Regions from separate parts of the Exiguobacterium sp. HSB13 genome, predicted to be linked through region 2. Evidence: predicted binding sites of a transcription regulator. Region 2 holds the regulator's gene; the other holds the start of a gene.
The links. The regulator LexA, encoded in region 2, represses DNA repair genes until DNA is damaged. The targets are predictions, from matches to a motif close to CGAACATATGTTCG.
Positions count from the first base shown of each region.

Region 1: a site for LexA is predicted at 2,321-2,334, ahead of ACZGCQ_RS12695 (NUMOD4 domain-containing protein). Genes of this name have one in related genera too.

Region 1 is NZ_JBUZOM010000002.1:174,619-184,396, forward strand. It holds gene ACZGCQ_RS12675 (bifunctional transcriptional activator/DNA repair enzyme AdaA) at 1-260, shown strand, start outside; gene ACZGCQ_RS12680 (DNA alkylation repair protein) at 257-1,303, shown strand; gene ACZGCQ_RS12685 (GNAT family N-acetyltransferase) at 1,304-1,645, shown strand; gene ACZGCQ_RS12690 (shikimate kinase) at 1,683-2,261, opposite strand; gene ACZGCQ_RS12695 (NUMOD4 domain-containing protein) at 2,394-2,921, shown strand; gene ACZGCQ_RS12700 (hypothetical protein) at 3,068-3,244, opposite strand; gene ACZGCQ_RS12705 (GGDEF domain-containing protein) at 3,390-4,481, shown strand; gene ACZGCQ_RS12710 (NUDIX hydrolase) at 4,530-4,937, opposite strand; gene ACZGCQ_RS12715 (Type 1 glutamine amidotransferase-like domain-containing protein) at 4,934-5,584, opposite strand; gene ACZGCQ_RS12720 (methyl-accepting chemotaxis protein) at 5,606-7,678, opposite strand; gene ACZGCQ_RS12725 (ABC transporter permease) at 7,758-8,789, opposite strand; gene ACZGCQ_RS12730 (ABC transporter ATP-binding protein) at 8,782-9,462, opposite strand; gene ACZGCQ_RS12735 (hypothetical protein) at 9,612-9,778, shown strand, end outside.
Region 2 is NZ_JBUZOM010000001.1:433,789-443,566, forward strand. It holds gene glpK (glycerol kinase GlpK) at 1-1,095, opposite strand, end outside; gene ACZGCQ_RS02225 (MIP/aquaporin family protein) at 1,139-1,840, opposite strand; gene ACZGCQ_RS02230 (metal-binding protein) at 2,027-2,497, opposite strand; gene lexA (transcriptional repressor LexA) at 2,529-3,143, opposite strand; gene yneA (cell division suppressor protein YneA) at 3,355-3,642, shown strand; gene ACZGCQ_RS02245 (YneB family resolvase-like protein) at 3,688-4,341, shown strand; gene ACZGCQ_RS02250 (DUF896 domain-containing protein) at 4,455-4,691, shown strand; gene tkt (transketolase) at 4,989-6,959, shown strand; gene ACZGCQ_RS02260 (YneF family protein) at 7,084-7,314, shown strand; gene ACZGCQ_RS02265 (ABC transporter transmembrane domain-containing protein) at 7,435-9,186, shown strand; gene ACZGCQ_RS02270 (ABC transporter ATP-binding protein) at 9,183-9,778, shown strand, end outside.

The sequences.
Region 1 (9,778 bases), on a different contig from region 2:
AACGCCGCGTCTGGGAAGAACTCGAACGAATTCCAAGTGGGGAGACGATCTCCTATCAAGAACTGGCGATCCGGATTGGTCAGCCGACTGCCGTTCGTGCCGTCGCACGGGCGAATGGAGCGAACCAACTGGCAATCGTTATTCCGTGCCATCGGGTCATTCGGACGAACGGAGACTTAGGTGGATACGCAGGTGGACTCGCACGCAAGGAAACATTGCTCAAACTGGAGCGCACACAGAGGGGACTGGATGAAGGATGAGTTTGATTAAAGATGTGTTTTCACCGAGTTGGCTCGACCGCTTAGGCGTGGCGGTCGATGTACCAGATTTTCGAAGACGAGTCGAACAGGAGGACTGGGAAGAACTTGCGTTTAAACAACGTGTTCACCGTGTGGCAGAGACGCTGGAGACGATCTTGCCACCGTTTCCGGATGCAGCGGGGGAGCTAGAGCGACTCGCGCCGCAGTTTACCGGGCTACCGGGAATTGTTTTTCCAGAGTACGTCGAACGAACGGCAGACCTTACTGACTGGACGCTTGCGCTAGCGACCCTTGCCAAGTTGACGCCACATTCGACGTCGGAGTTCGCGGTTCGTCGCTTTTTACTTGCTGATCAGGAACGATATCTCAAGCAGGCACTCAAATGGACAACATCAGACGATGAACATGTTCGGCGCTTAGCGTCTGAAGGGACACGACCACGTCTACCATGGGGACAAGCAATTCCGCGTTTGATTGCTGATCCGCGACCGGCGTTACCGATTCTTGATGCGTTACTGCAGGATCCATCACTCTATGTTCGAAAGAGCGTCGCCAATCACTTGAATGATATTTCAAAGACACATCCGGAATACCTGATCGAGCGGATCGAACGTCACTTAGGAACAGATCCGAACACGGACTGGATTTTACGTCACGCTTCCCGGACGTTACTGAAGCGTGGGAATCCAGAAGTCTTACAGTTATTCGGACATGTCACGCAAGGTGAAGTGATGGTCACGAACTTAGTCGTTTCTCCAGTGACGATCGGTGGAGAACTCGACTTCTCGTTCACCGTGACGAGTTCCGTTCCACAACGTTTACGCTTAGAGTACGCGATCGATTACGTCAAACAACGCGGGACAAGTCGGAAGGTGTTTCAACTGCGGGAGCGAGAAGTCAAAGATGTCTTACAAGTGGAACGACGCCAATCGTTTCGGAACATGACGACGCGTGTTCATTATTCCGGGACACACACCTTGACGATTTTGATTAACGGAGAGGCTTACGCGACAGCAACGTTTGAGGTCGAGGAGGAGAGCTGAATGCAGGGACGACATCCGGATTTTACGACGTCACGACTGTTTGTTGAAGCAACGGATGAGGAATCGGGTTGCAAGTGGACGCTGCATGCGTTACGTGAAAAAACGATTGTCGGCACGATTACCTTCACATGGAATGCATCGACCGGAAATTTACGTTATTCGACGACTGATGAGAGTGATCAGAACGGATACATCACAGAAGCGTTGACGTCGATTTTGTCGTATCTCGCACGGACGTTATTGCTGACGCGGGTCTACGGCGAAACAGGCAGTGAAACGGTCTGGCGTCGGAACGGATTTCAGTTGCAGGTGAATCGATATGAACGCGAACTCCATCACTAAAGCCCCGCCTGCTGAGCAGGACGGGGCTTGTTTGGGATTAGACCGTTGTTTTGGACCAGTTGAAATGGTCGCAAATCGCTTCAGCGCTTTCACGTGCGCTTAACTGTTCCGTATCGAGGAAGAGGTAGTTGACGTCCGGCAGTTCGCCTGGAAGCGAACGTGTCCGGTATCCGTCCGCCGTCTCACGTAAGTCCTGTTCAGAAGCGACGAGGTCACGCTTCGTTACTTTGTGCGTCAATCGATTTTCGGTTGTGTTCCGGTGCAGACGAGTTGCGACCGGCGCATCCAGTTCAACGATATAGACGTCAGCACCCGCTTGTTCGAATAATTCGACTGTCTCTTCGATGAACTCGAGACCACCGCCTTCGACACCGAATAGACAGAGGAATGTAAACAGGACACCTTCGAGCGAACTGTTCGCCATTTCCTTGAACATCTCGCGCCGGATCGTATCCTTTAGGCGATGGTGTGCAGGTTCAGAGAAATCAAAATAGGGCAATAACAGATCAATTGTCTGATGGTTATGGAAGACTTTCATCTCCGTCAATCGTTCGATTTCCTGACCGATCGTCATCTTTCCGACCGCTTGGGGACCAAGTAACAAGACAAATTTCATAGATGAACCTCATTTCCTTTTTCTGCTAAGAATAGCACATTCCGACGAGTGACATCACTAGAACGTTTGTTCGTAATTTGATATAATTCAGGTATGAAGTCCCGTCGTGTCCTTGTCTGAAGGAGGACAATCATGCAAGAACAATGGAAAGCCGTCATCGGCTATGTAGGTATATATGAAGTCTCATCGCTTGGTCGCGTAAGGTCGCTCGACCGGACGATCGTGACATGTCGCGGTGTCCAGCAACGACGAAAAGGTGTTTTGCTCCGTCCGCGACTCAATCGGGAAGGGTACCGGAAAGTCACGCTCTATCAACGTGGTCGAGGAGAACGAGTGCAGGTCGGTTTACTCGTTGCACAAGCTTTTCTGACGGCTGACGTTACGGAAGCGCGACTCGTCCGGCGCAACGGCAAACGGGCTGACGATCAGTTATCGAACTTAGACGTCCTGCCTTCGATCGATCAGCAGTATACTGAACTGCTGGGCGAGTTTGATCTCTTGTTAGGTCAACATGTGACGCTGTCATCGTTTCAGATTCGAACGATTCGCGCGCAGTATGGAAAAGGAAAGACGATTCGTCAACTGGCAGAGCAGTATCAGGTGACGGAGAACCGAATTCGGAATATCATCGATAAAAAGGAAGCACGTTATATCGGCTGAGACCAGAATAAAGGAGCGCTTACCAGAGATGGTAGGCGCTCCTTTTGTTTCGTAAGCATAAAACATCTCCTCCCGTGTATCTATCGGAAAGAGATGAAACAACATGTATGAAGGTGTTGTACGGCTTGTGTAAAGGTCTTGTGAATCTAATTCACGTAAATCGGAAGGACAGTCGCAAGATGGGTCATAAGTGCTTGTGTCTCTTCTTTTGGTTCAGATGTGACGTAAATGATCAACGCAGCAGCAACGATGACGAAGATGGCGATGACAAGAATGATGAAGAACGGCATCTTACTTTTTCGTTTTTCGGCTTGACGGTCCATGAAAGATTCCCCCTTAATGATGTAGACGATAGACATATTTGTTTGATTCCCTCTCCTCTTGTTTGAAAACCTTGGAAAAAGAGGGGAATGTGTAATCTGACGGGAATAGAGTAAATATCTGAAATGGAATGAGGAGGATGTCGTCGTGCTTACGTTGCTCAATTCATTGTTGTTGAACTTCTCACTGTTGATTGCGACGTTGCTGTTTGCGTTTTTACCGCTACGACGGATCGAGCGCATCTCGCCTAACTCTTCCTTACAAGTCCGACTGGCGATCGGTTGTATCGCCGGTGTGATTGGTGCACTGTTGATTTTCAACAGTATCTCCTATGACGTTGCAAAGATTGACTTGCGTCTCGTTGCACTCGTTACAGCGTACTTTTATGGCGGATTAGTTAGCGGTAGTATCACGATGTTGTTCATCATCGGTGCCCGATTTGCGGTGACACCAGCTGGCGAATACCAAGGACTGATTCTGACGACCTTGATCTGTGTCGCATTACTTGTGACGGCGACGATTTATCGCCGATTTGCTGCTCAACGGATGAAGGACTATCTCGTGTTGCTTGGGACAGGTATCGCATACAGCTTACCGGCTCTTTATTTATTAACGAACACATTCGAGCGATTTTTAGAGATTGCGTTTGTTTATATCATCGTCATCATCATTGGTGGTTACGTCACCTATCGTTTCTTACAGGAACTAAGGAAGCACTTTTTGTTCGTGCATACGCAACAAGAACTGGCTTTAACGGATGAGCTGACGCAACTCGGAAACCGCCGGAAGCTCGATGAGACGTTAGCCGAGTACGCTCAGAACGGAACGGCTTTTTCTGTCCTCATTCTCGATCTCGATCATTTTAAATCGATCAACGATACATACGGTCACGAAGGGGGCGACGTCGTCTTACGACAACTCAGTCATCTCTTGCAATCCTATTGTCCAGAACAGGGCGTCGTCGGTCGGTACGGTGGTGAGGAGTTTGTCTTACTATTGCCGGACGTACCACTCCGACAAGCGGAACGACTGGGGGAGCGGATTCGATCTGCCTGTGCTGATCAACACTTTGTCTATAAGGAGCATCCCGTCTTTCACGTCACGTTATCGCTGGGTGCCGCTTCATCCGATCAAGCATCAACCGTATTTGAGACCGTCCAGAAAGCGGACTTAGCATTGTATGAAGCCAAACAAACCGGTCGAAATCGCGTCGTCTGTTACCGAGACCCTTTGCTGTAAATAAAAAGCTGCCCCGCTCGACCGATTGGTCAGGCGGGGCAGCTGTGTTTAGCGATGTAGTAACGAAATTACATCATGTCGTTCAAAATCAGCCAAAATGTTCGGTGCAATCAACTGACGAATCGTTTCTTCATCCGCCCAGAGATAAGCGTCGTGTTCTGCCGATAATTGAACGTCCGTTTGATTCGTCGAGCAGACGTACATCAACAAAATGATTTGTCGATCGGGATGTGTCAGGAAGCTCGAGGCGTAGAGTAGACGCTCTGGAAAAACCGTCAACTGTGTCTCTTCTTTTATCTCGCGAACGAGACTGTCGACTGGCAGTTCACCGAAGTCGATTTTGCCACCCGGACATTCCCACGTCCCGCCACCGAAGTCAGCAACAGCGCGGCGGACGATCAAGAGACGTTGTTCATGAATGAGGATGCCTTTGACGGCAGGAACGATCGCCGTCATCTGACGGGGCTCCGTGATAACACGACAGGATCGGTTCCTTCTGTTTCAATCAGGTGCTGATCCCGTAGATAGATCCCGCTCTCGTCAGCCAGCCCGAAGGCACGGGATGTGCCTTCTTCCGTAAAGGATTGCACGAGATGGGCGGCTTCGCCCCACGTCTCGTAATGGGCACAGACGACCGCGTCGTTCAGTAAGGCAAGACCGGGTAAGCGAAGACGTCGATTGTCGCGTTGGTCGATCTCCGGAATCACGCACTGTTCGGGCGAAACGAGAGCACCCGCCGAAAAGCCAGCGACTGGCACACCATTTGCGAAACGCGACTGGATGATGTCACCGATCGGTGTACCGACCAAGTATTGCTGATACAATTCGGTCTCGCCAACGGAGATGATGATGCCTTGACACTGCTTCAGTTGCGCGAGTTGTCCGTCTGTTGGTGCGTCAGATAGTGGCAGATGGACAAAAGACGAAATGCCATCTTCCTCTAACGGCTTCGTATAGATTGAGGCGTAACGCGTCCAGTCCTTACCGGTCCGCGGAACGTATAGAATCGCGACCGGTCCACCGTTCGTTAATGTAGCAAATCGTGTTCGTAAGTGCGGTGTAAAAGGAGGACCGCCTCCAAAGAGGAATAAGTGAGTCGGCATGAGGCATGTCTCCTTTCAAGTTTAATCCAGTGTATAGCGGTTAATTGTCTCGTGCAATTCACGTGAGAGCGTATAAATCTCTTCCGTTAGCGTATGCACGACATCCATTCGTTCGCTGAAGGCAAGCGATTGATCGGATGCGTGTTGGTTGTCTTGCGCGCTGGCGATGATTCCGGCACGTAATTGTTCAGCTTGCGCGACGAGGTGCGAAGCGGTCGATAAGACATCCCGGTTCGTTTCCGAAAGGGCGGCCATATCAACGGTGACACCTTTGGACTGGGTGACGATTGAATCAAACGACTGCGTCGCTTCCGTGACACGAACGACACCGTCCTGAACAGCGATGGTTCCGCGTGCCATCGCGTCTTCGAGTTGTTTTGTTTCGCGTTGGATCGAATCGATCGTCTCCTGGACACGTCCCATCGATTGTTTTGATTGATTGGCAAGGTTCTGAATCTCGCGTGCAACGACGACGAATCCTTTTCCTTGCTCCCCGGCACGTGCCGCTTCAATCGAAGCATTCAACGAAAGGAGGTTCGTTTCGTTAGCGATCGATTCGATGATACTGATGATCTCGAGAATATTTTGAGAAGCGGTTTGAACACGGCGTGATTTATCGGCTGCTTCGTCAATCGCGTTTTGAATCGATTGCATCTGTTCCGTGACCGCATGTAAATCGGAGCGTCCGGTCGTCGCGAGACTTTCCGAACGGCTGGCGCTATCGACGACGAGTGCTGACGTCTGTGCGGTCTGTTCAATTGTTGCCGTCAAGGATTGTAAGGACGCCGTATGCCCGTCGAACGCGCCAGATTGTTGCTGGGCAGTCGCAGCGATGCCGGTCATCGCATGTGCCATTTCTTTTGTTCCATGTCCTGTCTCTTCCGCTTCAACGACGAGTTCAGCGAGGGAATCATCAATCGTCCGTGACATCGTATCGACTCGTTTCACGAGATTAATCAAAGACAAGCGCATCGTCTCGAATAAACGGGAGAGCTGTCCAATCTCATCCCGGGTTGTCGCAACGACGGGTTGTGATAAATCGTGTTCGGCAATCGCGCCCGCACTGTGCAGTAACGCCCGAATCGGTCGGACGAGCGTGTGTGTGAAGAGGATCGCAGCAAGTGCAACGAGAGCAATTAACGCCACTAATGCAATCAATAGCTTTTGAACGAAATCAGATAAGGAGGCAAAGACTTCTTCCGTATGGACTTCTGTGATCAGTCCCCAGTTGAGACCAGCGATTTTTAGGGGTGTGAAGGACGTCACGACGTCATGACCATCTGTGTCCGTTGTTTCTGTCGTTTTCGTCTGACCAGCAATGACTTGTTTGACGGGTGTCGACTGAAGGCGTTTTTCACCGACTTCCGTCTGTTTTGTCGCTCGGAAATCAGACCGCAGACGTTGATCAGCACCGACGAGATAGGATTCGCCGGTCTTGCCGAGACCAGACGTTGTTTTCATGATCTGATTGATTCGGTCTCCAGCGAGTTGAAGCGCAAGCACTCCGCGCGGTTGCTTCGTCTTTGGGTCGACATACGGGATCGCAAAGAAAGCAGCTGGAGCTTTTGACGGTTCGTAATACGCATAATCGGCGATGACGCCTTTTTGTTGTGTTAAGGCATTCTGATAGGCTTTGCCGAGTCCGGACGATTTGAGATCGCCGGTCACGACATTCTGTCCGAGATCCGGTTCCTTGAATGCTGTGTAGACAACATTTCCGTCTGGATCAATGAAGAAGACATCATAGAAGCCGAACTGTTCGATGTACTGATTGAAATATGTATCGAATTTCTTCGCTTCTTGTTGGTAGGCGTCGTTCGCCAGTCCACCGTCCGCAAACTGTTTCGTTAAAGGAGCGAATGCTTGCTGGACTTGTTCGTTCTCAGCTAACGCTTGGAGATTCAAGAATTTCTCGTCGATGTGTTGCGTGACCGTTGCTTTTTTAGCATCACGAATTGCTTCAAGCTTTGAATAGGCCTCGTCTGTCAACGCACCTTTTGTTTCGACATACAAGAATGAGCCAATCAAGACGATCGGTACAATTGCAAGTCCGAGAAAGGCAAGCAACATTTTCGGATACAGACCCCACTTCATCCACACACACTCCGTTCCTATTGGATTTCTTTTAGTGTACGAAAGTAAACGAAGTAGGAGTGCTACATTCCCATATATTTTAAATGACTTTATTTTCCTTAGACGCTTTAGAATTCGAGTCAATGAGCCGATAGAAACGTTGCTGTCTGAACCACTGGGTATGTTGTTTTACTTCCTGATAAAGAACGAACAGGACGAAGGCGAAAACGAGACCGCGTCCGATCCATGGTAAGACGAGAAGACCGTAGTTCATCGCAGCAAACAGCTGGAGTAAGAAACGACGTTTACTCGGATCCCGTAGATACGTGATCAGTGGGAGTTGCTGGTGTGTCTGCTTGAATAATCGCAGATGAAGGAACGGACGCTTTCGGTGAGACGGCTTCGGTAAGGCACCGTTCAATTCAAGGACGGTCGCCGATAAACTCGACTGTCGTTTCGTTGACAACAGGATATCCTCCGTTAATCCGTCCTCACGCCGTGACCAGTGCCGGACATGAAGAGATCCGAACAGCAACACACACAGTGCAAAGACGAAGAGGACAGGGTGTGGTTGAAGCCACAGCAGGAGCAACAGAGTGATGCGTCCGGTTGCCAGGGCGAGATGACCGCTCCATTTTCGCAAGAACCGTTGTCCAGATAACCGGTATGTCCAAAAGCTAAAGAACGGTTGGAGCAAAGAGAGCACAAGACTAATCAGCAGTACTGTGATACTAGATTCGTCAAATCGGATGCGATGTAACGGAAAACAGAGTAGATGTAATCCGGCAGTCATTAGAAAAATCCTCACGAAGTGATACCGAACGGAATACCACTTCATTCGAACGATCGCTCCAGGAACCGGTTTGAAGAAGAGGCGATCTGCCGGTTCGAACCAGGCGTAAAAGGCGGGCAGGAATCCATACAGAATCCATCCGAGTAAAATCCAAGCGACCGGAACTGTTTGAACCCAGTCCGCTTGACCATTTAAGATTTGAATCGCTTCATAGATGATGAACAGCCCGACCGGAACGACGAGATACAGCAAAATCGTCCAGTCAAAAATTTCTCGAAAGAAGCGACGTTGTTCAGCCTGCCGCCGACGGATCCGTTGCTTCAAAAAGGTTTCAATCATGCTCGAGTACCATCGCTTCCATGATGTCGAACAAGCGAGCACCAGGTTGACCAGAGGCTTCACCGATTTGAGCGAGTGTTCCTTGATGTTTGATGCGTCCCTGATCAATCCAGACGAAGTCGTCGCACAGACGTTCCGCGGAATCAAGGACATGGGTGACGAGCAGAATCGCCACGCCACGCGTTCGTTCTGCTTCGAGTAAATGTAACAACCGAATCGTTGCGACCGCGTCGAGACCAACGAACGGTTCATCGATGATCAGGCAGTCCGCGCGTTGCATCAAGGCACAGACGAGCATCACCTTCTGTTTCATTCCTTTAGAGAAAGAAGAGATATAGTCACCTGTGACGGCATGCAGTTCAAACGTCTTTAAGAGTCGTTCTGTATAGGTATGATCCGTCTCGTGGAGCGAGGCGACCAGCTCAAGGTGCTCGGCGAGCGTCAAATATTCGTAATAGGTCGGCTGTTCCGGAATATAGGCGAGTGAGATCGGTAAATCGATCTCTCCTTCGACCCACGGTAGCGTACCGAACATCGCTTGAATCGTCGTACTTTTTCCCGCACCGTTCGTACCGATCAAACCGGTGATGGATCCAGGCTGTAAAGAAAACGAGATCTCTTGTAAGACTGGTTGACCGACGTCATAACCGGCTTGTTGAATGGATACATGCATGTGAAACATCTCCTTTCACTACATCTACTGATAGAAGAAGAAAAATGTTTCACAGCAACAGAAATCAGCAGAACCATAGTAAAAAATGTAACAGGTTAAAAATGACAAATGGGCTATAATGGAAATATCAATTTTAGAGGATGATCACGATGCAAACAGTCGAGCGAATTTATTTTCGGGAGTCCGGTATGGGAAGAGGACAGACGTTCTGGTGGGATCGTACAAGTCGAACGGTTCGTGCGGAAGATGAGGAAGAAATATTATCTCCACGGTTTCCACGTGAATTAATATTCCTTGACGAAATGGATCCATTGCT
Region 2 (9,778 bases):
GAAGATTGCCCCGCGAACATCTGAATCCCAGTATGGTGCGCCGAGACCAACGAAAGCAGGAACGACGTAGACACCGTCTGTTGAATCGACTTTTGTTGCGTAACCTTCTGAATCTTTCGCGTGTTTCAACATCCGGAGTCCATCACGGAGCCACTGGATCGCAGAACCAGCGACGAAGATCGATCCTTCAAGCGCATATTCCACTTTTCCATCGACGCCCCAAGCAATTGTCGTCAAGAGTCCATGATCAGAAGAAACAGCTTTCTCACCCGTGTTCATAAGCATGAAACAACCTGTTCCATATGTGTTCTTGCCTTCACCCGCTTCGAAGCATGTTTGACCGAAGAGTGCGGCTTGTTGGTCACCCGCAATCCCAGCGATAGGCACTTCGTAACCGAAGAAGTGATACGGTACCGTTTTGTCGTAGACTTCACTCGATTGACGAACTTCTGGCAACATCGAAGCAGGAACACCGAGGATATCGAGTAACTCTTCATCCCATTTTTGTTCGTAGATGTTATACATCAATGTTCGTGAAGCGTTCGTGTAGTCTGTGATGTGCGTTTTTCCACCAGACAGTTTCCAAACGAGCCACGTATCGATCGTACCGAAGAGCAATTCACCGTTCTCTGCCTGCTCACGTGCACCTTCGACGTTGTCGAGGATCCATTTGACTTTCGTACCAGAGAAGTAGGCATCAATCAAAAGCCCTGTTTTATCACGGAACTTCTGGTTCAAGCCTTGTTCTTTTAAGTCGTCACAGATACTAGACGTTTGACGCGATTGCCAAACGAGTGCGTGATAGACAGGTTTGCCTGTTTCTTTGTTCCAGACGACCGTCGTTTCACGTTGGTTCGTGATTCCGATTCCGGCGATTTGCTCCGGTTTGATATCTGCTGTACCGAGTGCTTCAGCCATGACAGCAAGAATCGAACCCCAGATTTCGTTTGCATCATGCTCGACCCAGCCTGGTTGCGGGAAGTATTGTTTGAATTCCCGTTGTGCCGAGTTGACGATTTTCCCATCGTGATCGAAGATGATCGCACGTGAGCTTGTCGTACCTTGGTCGAGTGCTAGGATATACTTGTTTTCCATTTCGAAATCCCCCTTGAGCGGTATGTGTTAGTGAGACGTGATCTTAGTAGATCAATTGATAGATGAACACGGCAAGCGCTCCACCGATGATTGGACCAACGACAGGAATCCATGAATAGCCCCAGTCAGATGAACCTTTATTCGGAATCGGTAGGATAGCGTGCGCGATACGCGGTCCAAGGTCACGAGCCGGGTTGATGGCGTACCCTGTTGTACCACCAAGTGATAGACCGATGACGACGACGAGTAAACCAACGATGAGTGGTTTTAAGCCGTCACCGAATGTCGATAGACCGAGTGCCAAGATACCGAAGACGAGAACAAATGTCCCGATAATCTCAGAAATCAAGTTCGACGGCGTATGGCGAATCGCTGGACCTGTTGCGAACACACCGAGTTTTGCTGCTTGATCATCAGTCGCTTCAAAATGTTTCATGTAATGAAGCCAAACGAGAATGGCGCCGATGAAAGCTCCGACAAGTTGTCCGGCAATGTAGATCGGAACGTCTGCCCACGGTAGATCAGAGTTCAAAGCAAGTGCGATCGTCAATGCGGGATTCAAGTGCGCTCCACTCTCAGCAGCGACGAATGCTGCTGTCATGACGGCAAGACCCCAAGCGAACGTGATGACAATCCATCCGCTGTTTTCCGACTTCGTCTTTTTCAAGACGACACCGGCGACGACACCATCCCCGAGCAGGATGAGGATCATCGTACCGATCATTTCTAGTACAAAGTTATTCATGCAAAAACCCTCCCTTTGGATTAAAGCAGATAATGGCCTTTCTACTTTAAATTACTCCGATTTGAGAACGTTTTCAATACATATAATTGAAATATAGGAATGGAAATTTTTTATTTTGATGTTTAAAGATACGAAAAAGTGGATAAGAAAACACCTCATTCCACTTGCGAGCAAGCAAAAGAGGTGTTAACGGCGACGCTTTTTTCTTTTTTTAGGTCGAAACCAACTGCTGGAATAATCTAGTAGGATATGAATCGTGCTCGCCACCATGATACCAACGACGAAGGCAGGCAAGGAAGCAAACCACGAATCAATCGTAGCAGAATCAAGAACCTGAAAATATAGACTTAAAAATAGTAGCGGAATCAGAATCGCTGCACTGTAAAGAAGTCGGATGATATCTCCGATGATCAATCCATGCGACCAGATCGAGCGGTGGGGCATGATCTTGACATAAGGCATCCACAGGACTCGAAATGGTCCGAAGCGATAATAGGGTTCTGACTTTAAATCGAGGTCGGGTGACAACCAAAGCGTACCGACAGCGATACCAATGGCGGTCGGTAACCAATCCGTTTGTTGCGTTGCGACCGAATACGCAACGTAACCCGTCAGTGCAACGGTATTAACGGTATCATGTACATTTCCTGAAGGCATGAAAAAAGACCAGTCGTAACTGGTCCCTCCGTCAATGAATCGTCCGATACACGCCGATTACCTTACCAAGAATGGAGACATTATCGAAATACATCGGATCCATCGAGTCATTTTCTGGTTGTAGACGTACCTGTTGATCTTCTAAGAAGAACCGTTTCACCGTCGCTTCGCTATCTTCGGTCATAGCTACGACGATTTCTCCGTTTTCTGCTGTGTTTTGTTGGCGCACGATGACACGATCGCCGTCAAGAATACCTGCGTTAATCATCGATTCACCATCGATCGTTAACATGAAGACCGTTTCGTTTCCTACATAATGTGCAGGGAGTGGGAACTGTTCTTCGATGTTTTCAATCGCTGTAATCGGAAGACCCGCTGTGACTTTCCCGATGACGGGAACATGGACGATGGCTTCCGTGATTTCTTCAGGCTTATCAAGCAATATCTCAATCGCACGTGGTTTCGTCGGGTCACGGCGAATCATTCCCCGTTTCTCGAGTCGATCCAAATGACCGTGTACCGTCGAGCTAGACGCGAGTCCGACTGCTTCTCCGATTTCACGAACTGATGGTGGATACCCCTTCAGTTTCACTTCAGAGACGATGTAGTCGAGAATCTCTTGTTGGCGCTTAGACATTTTCCGCATACGAATTGCCACCTCTTTCTGGATTGAAGTTTGAAATGTAAGAATATATGTTTCTAGATTCACTATAACATAGAACAAATGAGCGTACAAACAATTGTTCGACATTTTGTGTTGACCGAACACGGGTTCTGTGTTTATTATGAGTTATGCGAACAATTGTTCCGCGAACATTTATTCTAAATCATTCATTTCATATTTGGAGGGATTCATGATGATTCATACGATTCGTACTCATGCTTTTTCAATTCTCTTCTATGCATTAAGTATTGCCTTCGTGATCTTTTTACTCACACCACGCCCTGATGAAAAGGTAGCGCAACTGATGACCGCTTCCGTTACGGTCGATGAGAACGCTACAGTTGAACAAATTGCTGAAGTCTACAATGATGGTTCGATGTCAGATGAAGAATACGTCAACTGGTTGATCAAAAATAATGATGTCGAGACAAAACACGTCATCTCAAAAAGCAAAATCGTTGTACCAATCGCACAACAATGACAAAATGGAAAAGTTGTGAAAGAACGAACAGGGATGTGAGGTACGATGAAGGTCGTGATTTATTGTCGGGTGTCGACCGAAAAAGAAGCACAAGATAGTTCGATTGAACGCCAACGGATGGAGCTTTCCAAGGTCGCGTCTCAAAAGGGCTTTGATGTCATAGACATCGTCTCTGAAAAAGAGAGTGGATATGACGTTGATCGGGAAGGAATGCTGACGGTTCTTGACCATGTGACACGTGATGCGGTAGATGCGGTACTCGTGACGGATGACACACGAATTGGTCGGGGGAATGCGAAAATCGCTATTTTGCACACGTTTAAGAAGCACGGTGTTCGGTTGATGACACTTGATTCGGATGGAGAATATCAGCTTGCTGATGCAGAAGCAATGGTCCTTGAGATCGTCTCGCTCGTTGAAGAATATCAACGGAAACTGCACAATGCAAAAATCGCGCGCGGCATGCGGCGAGCGGTCGAACAAGGCTTTCGTCCGGAGCGTAATCTCAATCGTCAAGGAGAGAACGCCGGGCGTAGTCGAAAAGACGTACCGATCGAAGAAATCGTACGTCTCCGAGAGCTCGGGTTGACGTTTTCAGATATCGCGATTACGCTTCGCGGGATGGGGCATGATATCTCAAAAGCAACGGTCAATCGTCGATATCTTGAATACCGCGAATTGACGCCTAGTTCGGAATGAGAAGCAAGTAACCCGTCGACGGACGCGGTTAACTTGCTTTTTTTAGTAAGCTCTTTTACAGTAAGAATACAATTGAACTACTCAAGTTTGAGTCGTACAGAAAGAGGGATTCCATGTTATCACAAGAGCAATTAGATCGAATCAATGCATTAGCGAATAAATCAAAAGTCGAGCCGTTATCGGAAGCAGAAGCAGCAGAGCAAAAAGAGCTACGTGCAGCGTATCTCGCAGCATTCCGTGGATCGTTTAAAAACCAACTCATGGGCATGAAAATCGTCGATGAAGAAGGTACGGACGTAACACCAGAGAAATTAAAACAAGCACAAGAAGAAGAACGGAATAAACAATAATCGTTTTGTTTCTTCTTAATAATCGTTTGTTCCTTCTTATAGAAGAAAGAGGTTTCGCGTTAAGCGGACCTCTTTTTTGTTTAGAGCTGTTAGATGAGGAAACATTGTACGATAGCAATACATCTTAATAACGATCTTTCATCAATTCATGCATCCTGTATGAGTCGGAAGAACGGCTATAGATAGCGCATTCATTTTAATGTGACATACTATTTAGAAAAGTTGTATCACATTTGAGAGTGTGCTAAAATGAGTAGGAATTTGTGAAAAAGAGAGAGGATGATTGTTTTGACGAACATGACGACAGTAGAACAATTAGCAATTAATACGATTCGTACCTTATCGATTGATGCCGTACAAAAGGCGAACTCGGGTCACCCAGGTATGCCAATGGGAGCAGCGCCGATGGCATTCTCGCTTTGGGCGGATCATATGAACCACAACCCTAAAAATCCAGAATGGTTCAACCGCGACCGTTTTGTACTTTCAGCCGGACACGGTTCGATGCTTCTCTACTCACTCCTCCACCTATCGGGATATGATCTATCAATGGATGATCTTAAATCATTCCGTCAATGGGGATCAAAAACACCAGGTCACCCGGAATACCGTCACACGGCTGGTGTAGACGCAACGACAGGTCCACTTGGTCAAGGGATTGCAATGGCAGTTGGTATGGCGATGGCAGAGCGTCATCTTGAAGCAAAATACAACCGTGACGATCTCAACGTCGTCGATCACTTCACATACGGAATCTGTGGAGACGGAGACTTGATGGAAGGTGTCTCAGCAGAAGCAGCTTCACTCGCAGGTCACCTTGGTCTTGGTAAATTGGTCGTATTGTATGATTCAAACGATATCTCACTTGATGGCGATCTCGATAAATCATTCTCTGAAAACGTCCAGAAGCGCTTCGAAGCGTACAACTGGCAAGTCATTCGCGTAGAAGACGGAACGGATATCGATTCGATTTCGAAAGCAATCGCGGCGGCACAAGCAGAGACGACAAAACCAACATTGATCGAAGTCAAGACAGTCATCGGTTTCGGTTCACCGAACAAATCAGGGAAATCGGCTTCTCACGGTGCACCACTCGGTGAAGCGGAAATCAAATTAACGAAAGCAAGCTACATTTGGGATCACGAAGAGTTCTACGTGCCTGAAGAAGTTAAGTCATTGTTTGACGAGCGGATCGTCCAACGTGGTGCTTCTGCAGAAGACGCATGGAACGAGACGATGAAACAATACGAAGCAGCTCATCCAGAATTGCATGCTGAACTCGTTCGCGCGATCGCAAACGAATTGCCAAGCAACTGGGAAGCAGATCTTCCGACGTACGACTTGTCATCGAAAAAAGCGACACGCCAAACGAGCGGTGAAGTCTTGAATGGTCTTGCGAAGAACGTTCCGACATTGTTCGGTGGTTCAGCTGACCTTGCAGGATCGAACAACACGATGCTCAAAGGCGAAGCAGATTTCGATATCGACCCAAGCGGTCGTAACATCTGGTTCGGTGTACGTGAATTCGCAATGGCTGCGGCTGTCAACGGTATGGCACTTCACGGAGGCGTCATTCCTTACGGCGCGACATTCTTCGTCTTCTCGGATTACCTCCGTCCAGCGGTTCGTCTTGCTGCGTTAATGGGACTTCCATCAATCTTCGTCTTGACGCACGATTCGATCGCTGTCGGTGAAGATGGTCCAACACACGAGCCAGTCGAACACTTGATGAGTTTCCGTGCAATGCCGAACGTCACGATTTACCGTCCTGCAGACGGAAAAGAGACGATCGCAGCATGGAAAACAGCGGTTCAAGCGAAAGACAAACCGACACTTCTCGTCTTGACACGTCAAGGTCTTCCTGAACTTGAAGGTACGACGACAGAGGGCGCTGAAAAAGGTGGTTATGTCATCGCTGGTGACGTGACGAAAGCTGATACACTCTTGCTTGGTACAGGTTCAGAAGTTCACCTTCTTGTCGAAGCACAAAAAGAACTTGGTGAATCAGCAGCTGTCGTTTCTCTTCCATCATGGGAAGTATTCGAAGCACAGTCAGCAGAGTACAAAGAATCAGTTCTTCCAAAACACATCACGAAGCGTGTCGCAATCGAAGCAGGCGCTTCACTCGGTTGGTACAAATATGTAGGAACAGAAGGACAAGTCATCGGAATCGATCGTTTCGGCGCATCTGCTCCTGGGGACTTCCTCTTGAAAGAATACGGCATGTCTGTTGAAAACGTATTAGCAACAGTCAAGCAACTCGGATAATCACTTCCGGAGAAAACGGGTCCGATCTTACGTCGGGCTCGTTTTTCATCTATTATCATCTATGCAAACAATTGGAATTATAGTATAGTAAAAAGCGACGTTTTAAGTTAGAGGAGGAAGCAACTTGGCTACATGGATTTGGATTTTAATTGCCCTTCTTTGCTTGGTAGCAGGTGTCGCCCTTGGTTTCTATATCGCTCGTCGATACATGATGAACTACTTGGAGCAAAACCCACCAATCAACGAAGATATGATTAAGACATTGATGATGCAAATGGGTCAAAAGCCATCACAAAAGAAAGTCAACCAAGTGATGCGTTCAATGAGTGGTTCAATGAAATCACCTAAAAAATAAGCTGTACGAAAGGGGACCGAATGGTCTCCTTTTTGTTTGCTATTTTTTAGAAAGAGAACTAATCTAAAATGTGAGACTATTTCAAATAATCATAGGATTTAAAAAAGGGGGGAGACTTGAATGGGAGTCTTCAGGAAACTCGGTTGGTTTTTCCGACGAGAATGGAAAGCGTATAGTCTTGGGGTCGTTAGTTTGATTTTTGTGGCAGCATTAGAACTCATTCCACCGAAGATCATCGGAACGACAGTCAACGGTCTGAGTGAGGGAAGCTTGACGAAAGATGATTTGATTCGTCTCGCAGGTACGTTGTTGCTCATTGGGGTCGCGACATACATCATTCGTTATTTTTGGCGTTTTTATATCTTTGGAGCATCGATTCGCCTCGGTCGATTATTACGCAGCCAACTGTATGGACATTTTTCCGACTTGGATCAATCGTTCTATAAGAAATACCGGAGCGGGGATTTGATGGCGCATGCGACGAACGACGTACAGGCGGTATCGATGACGGCGGGTGCCGGTATTCTAACGCTCGTCGACTCGGTGACGATGGGGAGCTTCGTCATCATCACGATGGTCACGACGATCAGTTGGAAGTTGACGCTCGTATCACTCCTACCGATGCCGCTGATGGTCTATTTGACGTCACGTTACGGTAAGATGTTGCATTCGCGTTTTCATGACGCGCAGGAAGCCTTTTCCGATTTGAACGATAAGGTCGCGGAAAGCATTAGTGGTGTCCGCGTCTTAAAGGCAACAGGGGAAGTCGAGTCTGATGTACAGACGTTTACGGATCTATCGGATGACGTCGTCCAAAAGAACCGTCGTGTCGCAAAAATCGACGCTTTATTTGACCCAACGATTTTTGGATTAGTCGGTCTATCGTACATCATCGCTGTCGGATATGGTGCTTACTTGTTACAACAAGGTGAAATCCGAATCGGTGACATTGTCTCATTCACTACATATCTTGGTTTATTGACATGGCCGATGCTTGCCTTCGGTTGGTTGTTCAACATCGTCGAACGGGGGCGTGCTTCTTACGATCGGATCGAGCGGATGCTTGCGATCGAACCGGAAATTAAAGACGCGAAGGAAGCAGCAACGAGTGTTTCATCCCCAGAACTCCATGTTGGGATTGAGCGTTTCATCTATGACACACAACCGGTCTTACAAGACATCGATGTGACGTTGAAGCCCGGTAAATCGCTCGGAATCGTCGGGAAGACAGGTGCCGGAAAATCAACGTTCGTTCGTTTATTGTCTCGCGAATACGACGTTAAACAAGGCGCCATCACGATTGGTGGACGAGACATCAAACAATTGACGCGTGACACCGTCCGTCGTCAAGTCGCGATCGTTCCACAGGATCACTTCCTATTCTCCGCATCGATTGCTGACAACATTGCCTTTGCAAAACCGGATGCATCAATGGAAGACATCATGGAAGCGGCACGTATTGCAGCAGTCCATGAGGATATTCTCGGCTTTAAGGAAGGATACGCGACGATGGTCGGGGAGCGTGGAGTGACGTTATCCGGCGGTCAAAAACAACGGATCTCGATTGCCCGGGCACTATTAGCAGACTGTCCGATTTTAGTGCTCGATGATGCGTTGTCTGCGGTCGATGCTAAAACCGAGGAAGCGATCATCCATCACTTCCGCACGGCGGATCACGATCAGGCACAAATCATCGTTGCCCACCGGTTATCGGCTGTGTCACATACCGATGAGATCATCGTCCTTGAAGACGGTCGGATCATCGAGCGAGGCACACATGAACAATTACTCGCTCACGACGGTTGGTATAAAGAGACGTACGATCGCCAGCAACTAGAATCACTTGTCGAACAAGGAGGGCGTTCCGAATGAATCATGATATCAACGAAAAAGCCGTCCTAAAACGATTACTTGATTTCGTCAAGCCGTTCAAAAAGCAGGTCAGCATTGCTTTCATCCTGCTGTTCATCACGACAGCGGCAAAACTCGGAGGACCGTATCTCGTCAAGATTTTCATCGATGAATACGTCGCACCGGGTACGTATCCGGTACAGGAAGTTGCACTTTTGTTTACAGCGTACTTGTTACTGCATACGACAGGGATCATCGTCGATTACTTGCAAGCGTTCGAATTCCAAAAGATTGCCTTGCAGGTCATTCAGCGTTTACGCATTGATGTGTTCCGTCATGTCATGCATTTACGGCTCGCTTATTTTGACCGGACGCCTGCCGGAGTGCTCGTGTCCCGAATCACGAACGACACGGAAGCGATCAAGGAGCTCTACATCGGTGTCTTATCGACATTCGTTCAAAGCGGCGTCCAGTTGATCGGAACGTATATCTTCCTCTATCTACTAGAGCCACGACTCGCGACGATTGCATTACTGTTGTTACCGCTGTTTTATTTCATCATTTGGATCTACCGAAAGTATTCGACGAAGTATTACGCGGAAGTCCGCGATTT